DNA from 2 places in the Lonsdalea populi genome. Region 2 is predicted to be linked to the other one. Evidence: predicted binding sites of a transcription regulator. Region 2 holds the regulator's gene; the other holds the start of a gene.
The links. Region 2 encodes PhoB, which activates phosphate uptake and scavenging genes when phosphate is short. Its sites were predicted from a motif close to CTGTCATAAAACTGNCNNAT; they were not measured.

Region 1: the regulator PhoB is predicted to act here: its motif matches at 3,733-3,752, upstream of pstS (phosphate ABC transporter substrate-binding protein PstS).

What each region holds. Positions count from the first base shown of each region.
Region 1 covers NZ_CP065534.1:3,816,545-3,824,955, forward strand. Annotated here, with positions in the region: gene I6N93_RS16955 (beta-ketoacyl-[acyl-carrier-protein] synthase family protein) at 1-824, shown strand, start outside; gene I6N93_RS16960 (ApeP family dehydratase) at 817-1,293, shown strand; gene I6N93_RS16965 (3-ketoacyl-ACP reductase FabG2) at 1,290-2,021, shown strand; gene I6N93_RS16970 (beta-ketoacyl-ACP synthase) at 2,021-3,247, shown strand; gene pstS (phosphate ABC transporter substrate-binding protein PstS) at 3,866-4,906, shown strand; gene pstC (phosphate ABC transporter permease PstC) at 5,030-5,989, shown strand; gene pstA (phosphate ABC transporter permease PstA) at 5,989-6,876, shown strand; gene pstB (phosphate ABC transporter ATP-binding protein PstB) at 6,929-7,705, shown strand; gene phoU (phosphate signaling complex protein PhoU) at 7,719-8,411, shown strand, end outside.
Region 2 covers NZ_CP065534.1:1,022,464-1,030,874, reverse strand. Annotated here, with positions in the region: gene proY (proline-specific permease ProY) at 1-55, opposite strand, end outside; gene brnQ (branched-chain amino acid transport system II carrier protein) at 129-1,448, opposite strand; gene I6N93_RS04590 (cobalamin-independent methionine synthase II family protein) at 1,847-2,953, opposite strand; gene phoR (phosphate regulon sensor histidine kinase PhoR) at 3,191-4,516, opposite strand; gene phoB (phosphate response regulator transcription factor PhoB) at 4,544-5,233, opposite strand; gene sbcD (exonuclease subunit SbcD) at 5,445-6,677, shown strand; gene I6N93_RS04570 (AAA family ATPase) at 6,674-8,411, shown strand, end outside.

The DNA.
Region 1 (8,411 bases), 1.1 Mb from region 2:
ACGTCAGCGACCAGACGATGGATTATCACTATGAACAGCAGGAGCTGGGCGATCCGTCGCGTTTTCTGGCCTCTTACCTCGGTCTGCACGGACCGGCCTACACCATATCCACCGCCTGCTCCTCCAGTTCGCGTGCGCTCATCAGCGGAAAACGGCTGATCGATGCGGGGCTGGCGGACGTCGCCATCGTCGGCGGGGCAGACACGCTGAGCCGGATGCCGTTAAATGGGTTCGACAGTTTGGAGTCGCTGTCCGAAAAACGCTGTACGCCGTTCGGCAAACAGCGCGACGGCATTACCATCGGAGAGGGTGGCGCGCTGATGTTGATTGGCCGGGAGCCGGCCGAGATAGCCGTGCTCGGCGTCGGCGAGTCGTCGGATGCTTATCATATGTCCGCTCCGCACCCGGAGGGCGAGGGTGCCGAACGAGCGATCCGCATGGCGTTGGACGCCGCCGGCCTGGATCCGCAAGATTTGGGCTACATCAATCTGCACGGTACGGCGACGAAGCTCAACGATCAGATTGAGTCTCAGGTGGTTCACCGCGTGTTCGGCAGCACGGTCCCCAGCAGTTCCACCAAACATCTGACCGGCCACATGTTGGGGGCGGCGGGGATTGGCGAGGCCGCCTTGTGCTGGCTGCTGCTGACGCGCGGCCTGCCGCTGCCGCCGCAGGATTTTTCCCAGAGCGAACAGGATGATGAACTGCCGCCGTGCGGTGTGCTGACTGAACCCGAGGAATTGGCGCGTCCCGTCATTCTGTCCAACTCTTTCGCATTTGGCGGCAATAATGCCTGCCTGATTTTGGGGAGGCATGATGGCTGAATATGCTTGCGCAGAGCGTTACCTGCCTCATCAAACGCCGATGGTGCTGGTGGAAGAGGTGGTCGCCATTGATGACGACGGCGCCCATTGCCGGGTGAGCGTCTCGGATACCGGCGTACTGGCGCCTTTTCTGGATGCTGAGGGGAATCTGCCCGTCTGGTTCGGCATCGAGATCATCGCCCAGACCGTCGGCGTGTGGTCCGGCTGGCATCAGCGTCAGGTTAGGGACGTGAAGCCGCAGCCCGGCATGCTGTTGGGCGGACGCGGTTATCGTTGTCAGCAGGAATCCTTTCCCGCCGGATCGCAGCTGGATATTCGCGTCAGGCTACTGATGCGCGATGAGAAGATAGGCAGCTTCGAAGGGGATATCGCGATCGCGGGAGCGTCGTTCGCTTCCGGCAGACTGAATACCTACCAGCCGGACAAAGCCGAGCTGCAACAATTATTAGAGCAGGAAGAAAACGAATGAGTCGTTCAGTCTTGGTAACAGGCGCCAGCAAAGGGATCGGTCAGGCCATCGCTTTGAGTCTGGCGGCGGACGGGTTTACGGTGGCGGTGCATTATCATCGCGATCGGGAAGGCGCCGAGCAGACGCTGCGCCAGATGGTTGAATCAGGCGGTCAGGGCCGCATTATCGGATTCGATATCGCCGATCGTGAGCAATGCCGCACGGAGATTGAGCAGGATATCGAGCGTCACGGGGCCTATTATGGCGTCGTCAATAATGCGGGCATCACCTGTGACGGCGCCTTTCCCGCGCTGGATGAAGACGCGTGGGATCGGGTCATTCACACAAACCTCGACAGCTTCTATAACGTGATCCACCCCTGCGTCATGCCGATGATCGGCCTGCGTCAGGGGGGCCGCATCATCACGCTATCGTCCGTCTCCGGTCTGATGGGAAACCGCGGTCAGGTTAACTACAGCGCGGCCAAGGCCGGAATTATCGGCGCGACGAAAGCGCTGGCCATCGAACTGGCTAAACGCAAGATCACGGTGAACTGCATCGCGCCGGGGTTGATTGATACCGGCATGATTCAGATGGAGCCCGTCGCCGTGGACGAGGCGATGAAAATGATCCCCATGAAGCGCATGGGGCAAGCAGAAGAGGTCGCCGGATTGGCGAGTTATCTGATGTCGGATATCGCAGCTTATGTGACCCGACAGGTGATTTCGATTAATGGAGGCATGCTGTAATGCGTCGTGTGGTGGTGACGGGAATGGGCGGGGTAACCGCGTTTGGCGAATCCTGGGCAAGCGTCTCCCGCGGTTTGTTGTCCGGCCGCAACGCGGTAAGCAAAATGCCGGAATGGCAGGTCTATGACGGCCTGAACACGCTGCTGGGCGCGCCCATAAAGTCGTTCCAGCTGCCTGAGCACTATACGCGCAAGCGCATCCGCTCAATGGGCCGGGTGTCGCTATTGGCGACGCGTGCGACGGAGCTGGCGTTGGAACAGGCGGGTCTGCTGGGGCATCCTGTCCTGACCAACGGCGAGACCGGCATTGCCTACGGCTCTTCCACCGGCAGCACCGGGCCGGTCAGCGAATTTGCCACCATGCTGACGGAGAAACACACCAACAACATCACTGGAACGACGTATGTCCAGATGATGCCTCACACCACGGCCGTAAACGCCGGCCTGTTCTTCGGCCTGCGGGGACGCGTGATCCCCACATCCAGCGCCTGTACGTCCGGCAGTCAGGCCATCGGTTATGCGTGGGAAGCCATCCGGCACGGCTATCAGACGGTGATGGTGGCGGGCGGCGCTGAAGAACTGTGTCCGTCGGAAGCCGCCGTTTTCGATACGCTGTTTGCTACCAGCCAGCGCAATGACGCCCCGGAAACGACCCCGGCGCCGTTCGATGCCGGACGCGATGGTCTGGTGATTGGAGAAGGGGCCGGGACGTTAATTCTGGAAGCGCTGGACCACGCCGTGGCGCGCGGTGCGACCATCTATGCGGAGCTGGTGGGGTTCTACACCAACTGCGATGCGGCGCATATCACCCAACCTCAGCGCGAAACCATGCAGCTATGCATTGAAGGCGCTCTGCGCGTCGCCGGCTTGTCGCCGAAAAATATCGGCTATATCAATGCGCATGGCACGGCGACGGATCGCGGCGATATCGCGGAAAGCCTGGCGACGGCGGCGGTGTTCGGTCGCTCTACGCCCATCTCCTCGTTGAAAAGCTATTTCGGCCATACGCTGGGAGCCTGCGGTTCGCTGGAGGCCTGGATGTCGATTGAAATGATGCGTGCGGGGTGGTTTGCTCCGACGCTGAATTTACGGCAGCCAGCCGAAGAGTGTGGCGAGTTGGACTACATCATGAGCGAACCTCGGCGTATTGAGGTGGATTATGTGCAGTCGAATAATTTTGCGTTCGGCGGCATCAACACCTCGCTGATTTTCCACCGCTGGAAGTAATACGCTCTCTTATTTACCGGATAACCTGTTTCACCCGCGGGTTATCCAATATCGCGACTTGGTCTCATTTTAATCCCCTCCGTTTCTTGTAAGAATTTATTCAGCGCCTTTCCATTTCAAAGAAAAATAATCGATAAAAAAATCCTTGATGTCATTTTTAGATATTTTAGTCACACTCTTACCGTAATTTATTTTGATGCTAATTATTGATTTTGTGGGTGATTGTTTTTCTATCCGGATTATTGATATGGCGGTGTTCTTCGGCTTTGTGAGTGGGGTTATTTCGTCCTTTCTTACGTATAAAGGGGGATTCACTGAATGGTGATTAAGGTAGGAAAATAAACCCGCGCGTCGTTTAATTCGGCGTTAATTGCCGTTCCGTCCGGGTGAAAATAGCGAAGACGGATGAAACGACGCAGGCGTAGAAAGGTGCGAATTAACTACGAAATAAGGGGGTCATCAAAGAGTCATGGTAAACACTGTGATCGTCATAAAAATGTCATATTTCATACATTTTACTGTCATCCAATTGACCTATTTTTTGCTTCAGCAAACTACACTCTGATAATACACGCTCGCTCTGGGTCTACACGTTGATAATATCCCACAGGAGGGATTATGAAACTGATTCGTTCCACTGTTGCCAGTCTTGTTGCAGCAGGTGTTTCTCTGACTGCCGTTTCTGCCTTCGCTGCCGTTAACATCACCGGCGCAGGCGCGACCTTCCCCGCTCCGGTCTATGCCAAATGGGCTGACTCCTACCAGAAAGAAACCAGCAATAAAGTTAACTATCAAGGCATTGGTTCTTCCGGCGGGGTGAAGCAGGTGACGGCTAAAACCGTAGACTTCGGCGCATCCGACGCTCCGCTGAAGGATGAAAAGCTGACTCAGGATCATCTGTTTCAGTTTCCGACCGTCATCGGCGGTATCGTGCTGGCGGTCAACGTTCAGGGCGTGAAGCAGGGCGAACTGACGCTGGACGGCAAGACGCTGGGTGATATCTACCTGGGCACCATCAAGAAATGGAACGACCCGGCCATCGCCAAGCTGAACCCGAATGCGACGCTGCCGAACCAGGATATCGCCGTCGTCCGCCGCGCCGATGGGTCAGGCACCTCCTACGTGTTCACCAGCTACCTGGCGAAAGTGAATGCGCAGTGGAAAGAGAAAGTCGGTTCCGGCAACACGGTGAACTGGCCGACCGGTCTGGGCGGAAAAGGCAACGACGGGATCGCCGCTTTCGTACAGCGCTTGCCGGGGTCGATCGGTTACGTCGAATACGCTTACGCCAAACAGAACAACCTGGTTTACACCAAGCTGATCTCTGCGGACGGTAAAGCGGTCAGCCCGTCTGGCGCTTCGTTCAGCAACGCAGCGAAAGGCGTGGACTGGAGCCAGTCCTTCGCGCAGGATCTGACCGATCAGAAAGGCGACGATGTGTGGCCAATTACCTCCACCACCTTCATCTTGCTGCAAAAAACGCAGAGCAAACCGGAAATCGGCAAGGAAGTGCTGAAGTTCTTCGACTGGGCTTACGATAAAGGCGCCGCTCAGGCGGAAGCGCTGGATTACGCGACGTTGCCGAAAGAGGTCGTCGAACAGGTTCGCGCCGCGTGGAAAACCCAGATTAAAGACAGTGAGGGTAAAGCCCTGTACTAATGGTGTGTTGTACGATAGAACGTTTCCCATCATGTAGTAACAGAGAGGTGGATAAACCGGAAACGGCCTATCCACCTTTGAACATTTCATTGGGTTATCCCAGTTTATTAGGAAGAGAGTTGTATGGCTGAATATAAGCCAACCATTACTCCACCAGGAAAACATGGCGACGTGATCTTCGGCGCGATAGTCCGGTTGGCGGCGCTGTTAACGTTGCTGCTGCTGGGCGGTATTATCGTTTCGCTGATGATTGCGTCCTGGCCCAGTATTCAAGCCTTCGGTTTTTCATTCCTGTGGACGAAAGAGTGGGATGCGCCTGCGGGGAAGTTCGGTGCGCTGGTCCCGATTTACGGCACTATCGTCACGTCGTTGATTGCGTTGATCATCGCCATTCCCATCAGTTTCGGCATCGCGCTGTTTCTGACGGAGCTGGCTCCCGGCTGGTTGAGGCGTCCGCTGGGCGTCGCCATTGAGCTGCTGGCGGCGATCCCCAGCATCGTGTACGGCATGTGGGGGCTGTTTATTTTTGCTCCGCTGTTCGCTGAATATTTTCAACAGCCGGTGGGAAACGTCCTGTCAGCGGTTCCGTTCGTGGGCGCGCTGTTCTCCGGTCCTGCCTTCGGCATTGGTATTCTGGCCGCCGGCGTGATTCTGGCCATCATGATCATCCCTTACATCGCCGCCGTCATGCGCGACGTCTTTGAGCAGACGCCGGTGATGATGAAAGAGTCGGCTTACGGCATTGGCTGCACCACCTGGGAAGTGATCTGGCATATTGTGCTGCCGTTCACCAAAAATGGGGTGATCGGCGGCGTCATGCTGGGTCTGGGACGCGCGTTAGGCGAGACCATGGCGGTGACCTTCATTATCGGCAATACCTATCAACTGGACAGCGCCTCGCTGTTCATGCCCGGCAACAGCATCACCTCCGCGCTGGCCAACGAATTCGCCGAGGCGGAAAGCGGCCTGCATACCGCGGCGCTGATGGAGCTGGGGCTGATTCTGTTTGTGATTACGTTCATTGTGCTGGCCTGCTCAAAATTCATGATCACGCGTCTGGCGAAAAATGAGGGGGCAAGCTGATGGCGACGATGGAAATCGAACGCCGCGACGAGAAAGCGCGCAACCGGCGAAAAATGCAGTCCTGGCGTCGTCAGAAGAACCGCATCGCGCTGTGTCTGTCCATGCTGACTATGGCGTTCGGGCTGTTCTGGCTGATTTGGATTCTGTTCTCCACCTTTACCCGGGGATTCGACGGCATGTCGATGGCGCTGTTCACCGAAATGACGCCGCCGCCCAATACTCCCGGCGGCGGTCTGGCGAATGCGATCGTCGGCAGCGGGCTGCTCATCCTGTGGGCCACGCTGTTCGGCACGCCGCTCGGCATCCTGGCTGGCATCTATCTGGCGGAGTACGGCCGTAAGTCGCTCATCGCCGAAGTGATTCGCTTCATTAACGATATTTTGCTGTCGGCGCCTTCCATCGTGGTCGGTCTCTTCGTTTACACGCTGGTCGTGGCGAAGATGGAGCACTTTTCCGGCTGGGCCGGCGTGATAGCGCTGGCGCTGCTGCAGGTGCCTATCGTGATCCGCACGACCGAGAACATGCTGAAGCTGGTGCCGGACAGCCTGCGCGAAGCGGCGTATGCGCTGGGGACGCCGAAGTGGAAAATGATTTCCGCCATTACCCTGAAAGCCTCCGTGTCCGGCATCATCACCGGGATTTTGCTGGCGGTGGCGCGCATCGCCGGGGAAACGGCGCCGCTGCTGTTCACCTCGCTGTCGAATCAGTTCTGGAGCACCGATCTGATGAACCCGATAGCCAACCTGCCGGTCACCATCTTCAAGTTCGCTATGAGTCCGTTCAAAGAGTGGCAGGATTTGGCCTGGGCCGGCGTGCTGCTGATTACGCTCTGCGTTCTGTTGCTGAATATTGTGGCGCGCGTGCTGTTCGCTAAGAAAAGCGCCTGAAACCCTGTCGAGTGTTGCGTAGCAGCAACACCGCTAGAAGAGAGAAGTCTTGATGAGTATCGTTACTGAGACATCCACCAGCAAAATCCAGGTGCGTGATCTGAATTTCTATTATGGAAAATTTCACGCGCTGAAAAACATCACGCTGGATATCGCGCAGAATCAGGTTACCGCGTTTATCGGCCCGTCGGGCTGCGGTAAGTCCACGTTGCTGCGCACCCTGAACAAAATGTACCAGCTGTATCCGGAGCAGCGCGCCGAAGGGGAAATCCTGCTGGACGGAAACAACATCCTCACCGATAGTCAGGATATCGCCCTGCTGCGTGCCAAAGTGGGCATGGTTTTCCAGAAACCGACGCCGTTTCCGATGTCGATTTATGACAACATCGCCTTCGGCGTTCGCCTGTTCGAAAAGCTGTCTCGCGTCGAAATGGATGAACGGGTGCAATGGGCATTGACCAAGGCGGCGCTGTGGCAGGAAACGAAAGACAAACTTCACCAGAGCGGTTATAGCCTGTCCGGCGGTCAGCAGCAGCGTCTGTGCATCGCGCGCGGGATCGCCATCCGGCCGGACGTGCTTTTGCTGGACGAACCCTGCTCGGCGCTGGACCCGATCTCGACGGGCCGCATCGAAGAGCTGATCTCCGAGTTGAAGAAAGAGTACACCGTGGTGATTGTCACCCATAATATGCAGCAGGCAGCGCGCTGTTCCGATCATACGGCGTTCATGTACCTGGGAGAGCTGATTGAATTCAGCGACACCGACACGCTGTTTACTGCGCCACAGCAGAAACAGACCGAAGACTACATCACCGGTCGCTACGGTTGATCAGGGGAGTTTGATGGAAAACCTCAATCTGAATAAACATATCTCCGGTCAGTTCAATGCCGAGCTTGAGCACATTCGCACTCAGGTGATGACGATGGGCGGGCTGGTTGAACAGCAACTGACGGATGCCATCACGGCGATGCATAACCAGGACGAAGACCTGGCCAAACGCGTCATCGCAGGCGACGCCAAGGTCAATATGATGGAAGTGAGCATTGATGAGGCCTGCGTGCGCATCATTGCCAAACGTCAGCCCACGGCGAGCGATCTGCGTCTGGTCATGGCGATCATCAAGACGATTTCTGAACTGGAACGCATCGGCGACGTGGCGGACAAAATCTGCAGCACGGCGCTGGAGAAATTCTCCCACCAGCATCAGCCGCTGCTGGTCAGCCTGGAGTCGATGGGGCTGCACACGGTGCAGATGCTGCACGACGTGCTGGACGCGTTCGCCCGTATGGATTTGGAAGAGGCGATCCGCATCTACCGGGAAGACCGCAAGGTGGATAAGGAGTACGAGGGCATCGTGCGTCAGCTGATGACCTACATGATGGAAGACTCGCGCACCATCCCGAGCGTGTTGACCGCGCTGTTCTGCGCCCGTTCCATCGAGCGCATCGGCGACCGTTGTCAGAACATCTGCGAAATTATTTTCTATTTCGTGAAAGGTCAGGATTTCCGCCATGTCGGCGGCGACGCGCTGGAA
Region 2 (8,411 bases):
TAAAACGGATGTGCCGCGCACTTAAGCCACGCTTGAGCTTGGACTCTTGTTCCATATTTAAAGCAATCCTGTTTTACAAACGAAAAAACCACAGGCCGAAGCCTGTGGTGCAAATCCCTCTTGCCGTACTAAGTACGCATTGCCACTGTCTGTCGCGCGATAAGCTGATCGTAGGCGGCAGCCACCAGCAACACGACCAGCGACGGCAATAGCCAGGCCAGCCCTTGCTTACTCAGCGGCAGGTAGTTCACCCACTCAGGCAACCAGTAAGCAAAGGCCGACGATTTTACGCCATCAATCACGCCGAAGACCAGACTGATCAGCATGGTGGGCGCGACGATATAATTGCTGTTATTCCACCAGCGCAGGGTAAAACTCAGCATTACCAGCACGATACAGGGTGGGTAAATCGCGGTCAGGATCGGAATAGACAACTGGATGAGATGGCTCAGGCCCAGGTTGGACACCATCATGGAGAACAGCCCCAAAATAAAGACCAGCGTGCGGTATGAGAGCGGCAGATATTCGGCGAAGAACTCCGCGCAGGCGCAGGTCAGCCCCACCGCCGTCACCAGACAGGCTACGAAAATCAGTATCGCCAGGAACGCGCTGCCCATGTTACCGAACGTGTATTGCACGTAGGCATGCAGAATCTCTGCGCCGTTCTGAGCTTCCGGGATCAGCTGACCGCTATGCGCTCCCAGGTGGAACAGACTCAGATAAACCAGCGCAAGACCGATACCGGCAATCAAACCGGCCATAACGGTATATCGCGTAAGCAGCTTAGCATCGGTGACGCCACGCGAACGGGCCGCGTTAACGATCACGATACCGAACACCATCGCGCCCAGCGTGTCCATCGTAATGTAGCCATTCAGAAAACCGCTGGAGAACGGCATCGTTTGATACGCTTCCGCAGGCGGAATGGACGAACCGGCAGGCCACAGCAGCGCTGAGATCCCGAGAATGCCTAACGCGATGATTTTTACCGGCGCCAGAATATGTCCGACGGTATCCAGCAGACGGCCGGGATACAGGGAAATACCGATGACAATGGCGAAGTAGGCGAGGCTATAAACCAGCAGCGGCACGCCGCCGGAGCCGACCAGCGGCGCGATACCGGCTTCAAAGGAGACGGTCGCGGTGCGCGGCGTCGCGAACAGCGGCCCCACGGCGAGGTAGCAGACCGTCGCCAGCACGATGCCGGCTTTTCGGCCAATCGGCGTACTCAGGGCGTCGATCCCGCCGCCCACGCGCGCCAGCGCAACGACGGTGATCACAGGTAGACCCACGGCGGTGATCAGGAAGCCTAGAGCAGCGATCCAGACGTGAGGACCCGCTTCCAGTCCGACGATGGGCGGGAAAATAATGTTACCCGCGCCAACAAACAAGGCAAAGGTCATAAAACCTAATGCCACGATATCTCTGGTTTTTAAACGATAATTCATAACGTATGTCGTGTTGCCTGTAAAACGTACTGAAAAGAGACCGGAACGGGGTCGTCGCCGGTATGGATCCGCTCTTGATTTCGGATGGTGCGCAGAAGTATAGGGATGGTTATTTTCCACACAGCGTTTGTGGTGGCTAAGTAAACCGTTTATAGCGAAAAAATACAAGGCGAGATTATAAAAGCAGAATATCGAACTAAATTATTTATAATATTCAGTGAATGTGGTTAGTTTTTCTTTATTGGCTAACACATGATTTGTGCATTTAAGCCCCATCCAGAGCAATAATATGGCACTTTCATGCCGCTCTGCGCTAAATTCAGCCATAAACAAAACTGATTTATATAAAAAACGCCGACATCCCATATCGGCGTTATAAAAACAGAGGTTATACGGCGTCACCACACGTGTTTAGCGATCTCCACGACTCGCTTTAGCTTTTCCCACTGCTCGGCTTCGGACAGAGTATTCCCCTCTTCCGTAGAAGCAAAACCGCATTGCGGACTCAGGCAGAGCTGATCCATCGCGACGTATTGCGCGGCTTCAGCGATCCGCTTCTCCACGTCGGCCACCGCCTCCAGCTCGCCGTTTTTGGTCGTGATCAACCCTAACACCACCTGCTGATGGCCCGGACGAATAAAGCGCAGCGGTTCGAAGCCGCCCGCCCGCTCCGTGTCATATTCCAGGAAGAATTCATCCACGTTCACTTCGCCGAACAGGATGCTGGCGACGGGCTCATAGCCGCCTTCGGCGATCCAGGTGGAACGGAAATTGCCCCGGCACACGTGCAAACCCATCACCAAATCCGCCGGTTTGTTGGCCAGCGCCTGATTCAGCACGCGCGCATAGGTGCTGGCGAGGACGTCAGGATCTTCCCCGCGTTCGCGGATCTGGCGCTTCTGATCTTCGGAGCAGAGATACGACCACACGGTGTCGTCCAGCTGCAAATAGCGGCAGCCCGCATCGTAAAATGCCTGGATAGCGTCGTGCCAGGTCTGAGCCAGGTCGTCAAAATAGGCGTCTAACGTCGGATAAACGGAGCTGTCAATTGCGGCGCGACCACCCCGGAAGTGCAACACGCTGGGGCTTGGGATCGTCATTTTGGCGGCGGCGTCTCCCGCAATGCCGTTCAGATAGCGAAAGTCGCCCAGCATCGGGTGGCGCGGATTGAACCCGACTTTTCCCGTGACTTTGATACTGCGGGATTTGGTCTGAATACCGTTGAACTGAATGCCGTGGTCGGCTTCATAGCCTTCAACCCCTTCCAGCCCTTCGAAGAAATCGAAGTGCCACCAAGACCGGCGAAATTCGCCGTCGGTGACCACCTGTAGCCCCACCGCTTTCTGACGCTCAACGGCGTGCAGAATTTCGCGATCTTCCACTTCGCGCAGCTGCGCCGCATCGATTTCACCCGCCTGCCATTGCTGGCGCGCCTGCTTGATCGCCGCCGGGCGCAGCAAACTGCCCACAACATCAGCACGGAACGGCGGTTTCGGTTGTGTCATGTTTAACTCCTGAGTCGCTGCTGGCGGTGGCTGACCGCAACAGACGGGTTAGTAAGATAGCGTAGATTGCCGCACTTGAATCAGATGTCCAGACGGCCACAATGACGTCATCCTGACATGAATTGCGTCATTCAACAATAGAATAGTTTTCATTGCGCGTAACGGCGTTTCATGGAGTAAAAGGCACACAGCGGCTCTCTCTGAGCGGGTCATCGCTTTACCGATGACCCGCTGGGATTACAACGAGGAAGGCGTCGAATGAGGCTGAGGAGATGGCGCTGTCACAATCAGACGGTTGGGTAGCGTAAACAAAAATCGAGAGCCGGCCCCCAAGTCACTGAGAATGTCCAGTCGCGTATCGTGATGGCTAAGCGCATGTTTAACAATGGCCAACCCCAAACCGCTACCGCCCGTCTGGCGCGAACGCGCCTTGTCCACGCGGTAAAAGCGTTCCGTCAACCGGGGCAGATGCTCCGGCGCGATGCCTGGACCGTTGTCGCTGACCTGGAATTGCGCGCCCTGCGACGTCCGCTGCCAGGTCACCTCAATCCGAGTCCCCTCCGGCGTATGGTTGATGGCGTTATAGACCAGATTGGAGACGGCGCTGCGCAACTGCTCTTCATTCCCGAACACCCTCAGCTGTTCGTTCACGTGAAAGACAATTTCGTGCCTCCCCTGACTCAAGGTTTGCGCTTCGCGCTGCAACACCCGCAGCATCAGCGGAATATCGACTTTTTCGTTGAGGTTGATGGCCGCGGCCGCTTCAATACGGGAGAGCGTCAGCAGCTGTTTCACCAGCCCCTCCATCCGCCGCGTCTGTTCTTGCATGGTATTGAGCGCCCTGGCCTGCAACGGCTCGTCCATCGGACCGTCGTGCATCATCTCCAGATACCCTTGCAATACGGTGAGCGGAGTACGCAGTTCGTGGCTCACGTTGGCGAAAAAGTTGCGGCGAGCGCCTTCCAGTTGATGCATCTGTGTGACGTCGCGCACCACCATCATCGTTTGGCCTTCGGAGTAAGGCATTAGCCGAAACTCAACGTGGTGACCGTTGTTCAGTTGCAGAGTTAGCGGACGCTCAAACGACTGAGACTGCATGTAGCGGGAGAATTCAGGATAGCGAAGGAGGTTGAGCACATTCTGCCCGCTGTCATCGGGCCAGCGCAGCCCCAGCAAATGTTGAGCCAGACGGTTACACCAAATGATCGCGCCCTCTTCCGTCGTGATGACGAGCGCATCGGGGAGCGACTCCGCCCCGCTGCGAAAGCGTTTGATCAGCACCGCAAGCTCGCGACGACGACGACGGCTGCGCAACTGCATTTGATACAGGCCGTAAAGCAACGGCTCCCAGCTGCCGCGACCGGGAGGCGGCGTCATACTGCGGTCAATCCAGAGCCAGTGAGAAAGGCGCAGCTGGTTATAGTTATTCCAGCACAGGGCGGACAGCACCGCCGCCAGCAAGAACCACGACAGATAACCGAATATCATTCCCAGCAGCAGCGCGGGAAGGCAGAAGATCGCCAGCTCCGCCGCCAGCCTTTTCCAGGATAAGCGTTCTAACACGTGAGGTTGTCTCCACAGCGGCCGGGATCAGTAGCGCGTCGAGAATCGGTAACCGGTTCCCCGTACTGTCTGCACCATTTTGTCGTGCCCGCTGGCTTCCAGCGCTTTACGCAGGCGGCGTATATGAACATCGACGGTGCGATCTTCGACATAGACATTCGTGCCCCAGACATGGTTCAGCAATTGTTCCCGACTATATACCCGTTCCGGGTGAGTCATAAAGAAATGCAATAGTTTGAACTCGGTCGGCCCCATATCCAGCGCCCGGTCCTCGGTGGTGACGCGATGCGACGAAGGGTCCAGGCTGAGACCGCGCATCTCGATCACGTCTTCAACGGCCATCGGAGAGATGCGGCGCATCACCGCCTTGATACGCGCCACCAGCTCTTTGGGGGAGAACGGTTTGGTAATGTAATCGTCCGCGCCGACTTCCAGACCTTTGACGCGGTCTTCCTCTTCGCCGCGCGCGGTCAGCATCATGACGGGAATATCGCGGGTCAACGTTTCACGCTTCATGTGTTTGATGAACTGCAAACCAGAACCACCGGGGAGCATCCAATCCAGCAATACCAGCTCAGGGTAAGGTTCCGACAGGCGATTGACCGCGCTATCGTAATCTTCGGCTTCTACGGGCTGATAGCCGTTCTGTTCCAGAACGAAACACACCATCTCGCGGATAGGCGCCTCATCTTCTACTACCAAAATGCGTCTTGCCATCGTTAATCCTGCCGTTAATCGTCGCTATTGGCGTGCGGTGGGGATTATGCGTCAGTTTTATGACAGATTTATGATAAAGCGATTTCCTCGTCATATCCTGTTAACTGACCGCATCGGGGCGGATATTCCCTGAGACAGCCCTAAACTGTCTGTCTATAATCGCCGATAATCGTAACATTCAGCCAACCCCGACGCCTCAACAGGACGCTCCATGCAAATTATCCATACCTCCGACTGGCATCTTGGACAGTACTTCTATACCAAGAGCCGGGCCGCAGAACATCAGGCGTTTCTGCGCTGGCTGATTGAGCAGGTGGAGCAGCATCACGTCGATGCCGTCGTTGTGGCCGGCGACATTTTCGATAACGGCACGCCGCCGAGCTACGCCCGGGAAATGTACAACCGCTTTGTGGTCGAGCTCCATCAGACCGGCTGTCAATTGGTCATTTTAGGCGGTAACCATGATTCCGTCGCCACGCTTAACGAGTCGCGACTGCTGCTCTCCTGCCTGAACACGCAGGTCATTGCGAGCTGCGAAGGTGATATCGAACAGCAGGTCATCGTACTGAACAACCGACAGGGCGAACCTGGCGCACTGCTGTGCGCTATTCCGTTCCTGCGGCCGCGCGACGTGCTCACCAGCCAGGCCGGACAGTCGGGCGCCGACAAACAGCGGGCGTTGCAGGAAGCGATTGCCGACCACTATCAGCGCAGCTATCAGCTTGCCGTGCGCCGCCGCGATGAAATGGGCCTCGCGCTGCCGGTTATCGCCACCGGGCACCTAACGACCGTGGGCGTCACCGCCACGGACTCAGTTCGGGATATCTACATCGGTACGTTGGATGCTTTTCCCGCTCAGGCGTTTCCGCCGGCGGATTACATCGCTCTCGGTCATATCCACCGTCCTCAGCGCATCGCTCAGACGGAACACATCCGCTACAGCGGCTCGCCGATCCCCCTCAGTTTCGACGAGTTGAATCACGAGAAATCGGTGTATCTGGTGCGTTTCGAGCAGGACAAACTCGAAGACGTCGCGCCCCTGACGATCCCTGCATTTCAACCGATGCAACTGGTCAAAGGCAGTCTGCCCGAGATCGAACGCCGACTTGCCGGTTTTCGCGAATACGACGGCGAAAAACCGGTTTGGCTGGATATTGAAATCGCCACGCAGGACTACCTGAGCGACATCCAGCAACATATTCAGAACCTGACGGACGACTTGAACGTGGAAGTGGTGCTGTTACGCCGCGCACGCGAACAACATCTGCAAATGCTGGTTCAGCAGGAGAAAGAGACGCTGGACGAACTCCTCCCCGAAGAAGTCTTCGAGAGACGGCTGGCGCTGGAATCGGATCTGGAGGAGCGACAACAGCAACATTTGCGCACGCTGTTCACTCAGGTGTTGCAGGAAGTGGTGGACGATAGCCAGGAGGCAAAAGCATGAAGATTCTGAGTCTACGGCTGAAAAACCTCAACTCGTTGCAGGGTGAATGGAAAATCGATTTCACCCGCGAGCCGTTTGTCAGCAACGGTCTGTTCGCTATCACCGGCCCCACCGGCGCCGGTAAGACGACCCTGCTGGACGCTATTTGCCTGGCGCTATACCACCAGACCCCGCGTCTGAAAGTAAGCCCCAGTCAGAATGAGCTAATGACTCGCCACACTGCGGAATGCCTGGCCGAAGTCGAGTTTGAGGTAAAAGGCACTGCCTATCGCGCATTCTGGAGCCAGCGCCGCGCCCGCAACGCGCCGGACGGCAACCTGCAGGCGCCGAAAGTGGAGCTCGCCTGCTGCGCGGACGGCAAAATCATCACCGATAAAGTCAGCGACAAGCTGGCGACCATCGCGCAGATTACCGGGCTGGATTTTGACCGTTTCACCAAGTCCATGATGCTGTCTCAGGGTCAGTTCGCGGCCTTCCTTAACGCTGAAGCCAGTAAGCGCGCCGAATTGCTGGAAGAGTTGACCGGCACGGACATCTACGGACGGATCTCCGAGCGCGTCTTTGAACAGCATAAAGCGGCGCAAAGCGCGCTCGAACAGCTGCAGGCGCAGGCGGGCGGTATCGAATGTCTGAGCAGCGAACGGCGTGCCGAGCTCGAACAACAGCTCAGCGAGCTACAGCTACAGGAGCAGGACAACACGCGTCATCGCGACGATATCGCCACCCATCAGCGCTGGTTTGAAACGCTGCAAGAACATCAGCGCGCGCTTATATCGAGTGAGGAAAAACAGCGGTCGCTACAGTTAGACAGAGTTCAGGCAAAGCCCCAACTGGCGCGTCTGGAGGCCAGTATTCCCGCAGAAAAACTGCGCCCGATCTACAGTGAGCGCCAACGTTATGCGCAGGAAAAGACGCTCCTCGCGAATCTTGTCGCCAAACTCGATCTGCAAATGACGCAACAGCAGAGCACGCTGGCGCAACTGCAAACGCAGAAAGAAAATGCGGCAGCGCGTCAGCAACACCATGCCGAAGAACGCCAGCGGCAGGAAACAATCATCAACGAGCAGGTCCAGCCGCTGGACCAGCGTATCGCGACGCTACGGGAACAACGCGACCAGCAGCAGCAGTCGCAAGACCAGCAGAAACAGTTGCAAAAAGACCTGATCGAAAAACAGTCCACGCTGCGTCAGGAGCGCGAGCAGGTTAAAGCGCGGCTGGCCCAAATCGCCGAATTCAGGCAGCAACACAGCGTTTACCAGTACTGGGGCAGCCACATTCCGTTATGGGAAGCGCAGTTTCCCCAGTTGCAGGCCTTACAGCGGGAGCTGAAGACGCAGCAGGCAAAGGCTGCCGAGCAGCAGGTCCGAGCCGATTATTGCCAGCAGCAGCGCGCTACGTTGCTGGAAAAACAGCAGGCGCAGCGAAAGACGACGGAAGGCATCCAGCGAAATGACGAACAGTTGCAGCAACGCCTGCATGAACGCGAGACGGCCCAACCGACGGACGGCTTACGCCAACAGCTCAGCGATTTGGCGGACCAGCGCCATGAACGTCAACGCTTCGCCGCCCGCGTCACCGAATTGCAAAGCCTGCTCAGCCAGCACACCCTGCTGGAGTCTCAGTTGCTGGACGACGGGCATCGTATCCAGCAGTTGGAACGAGAGCTGGAACAACAACGCCGTGAGCATCACCTGCGCGTCGGCCACTTTGACGATCTGGATAAGCGCCACGAAC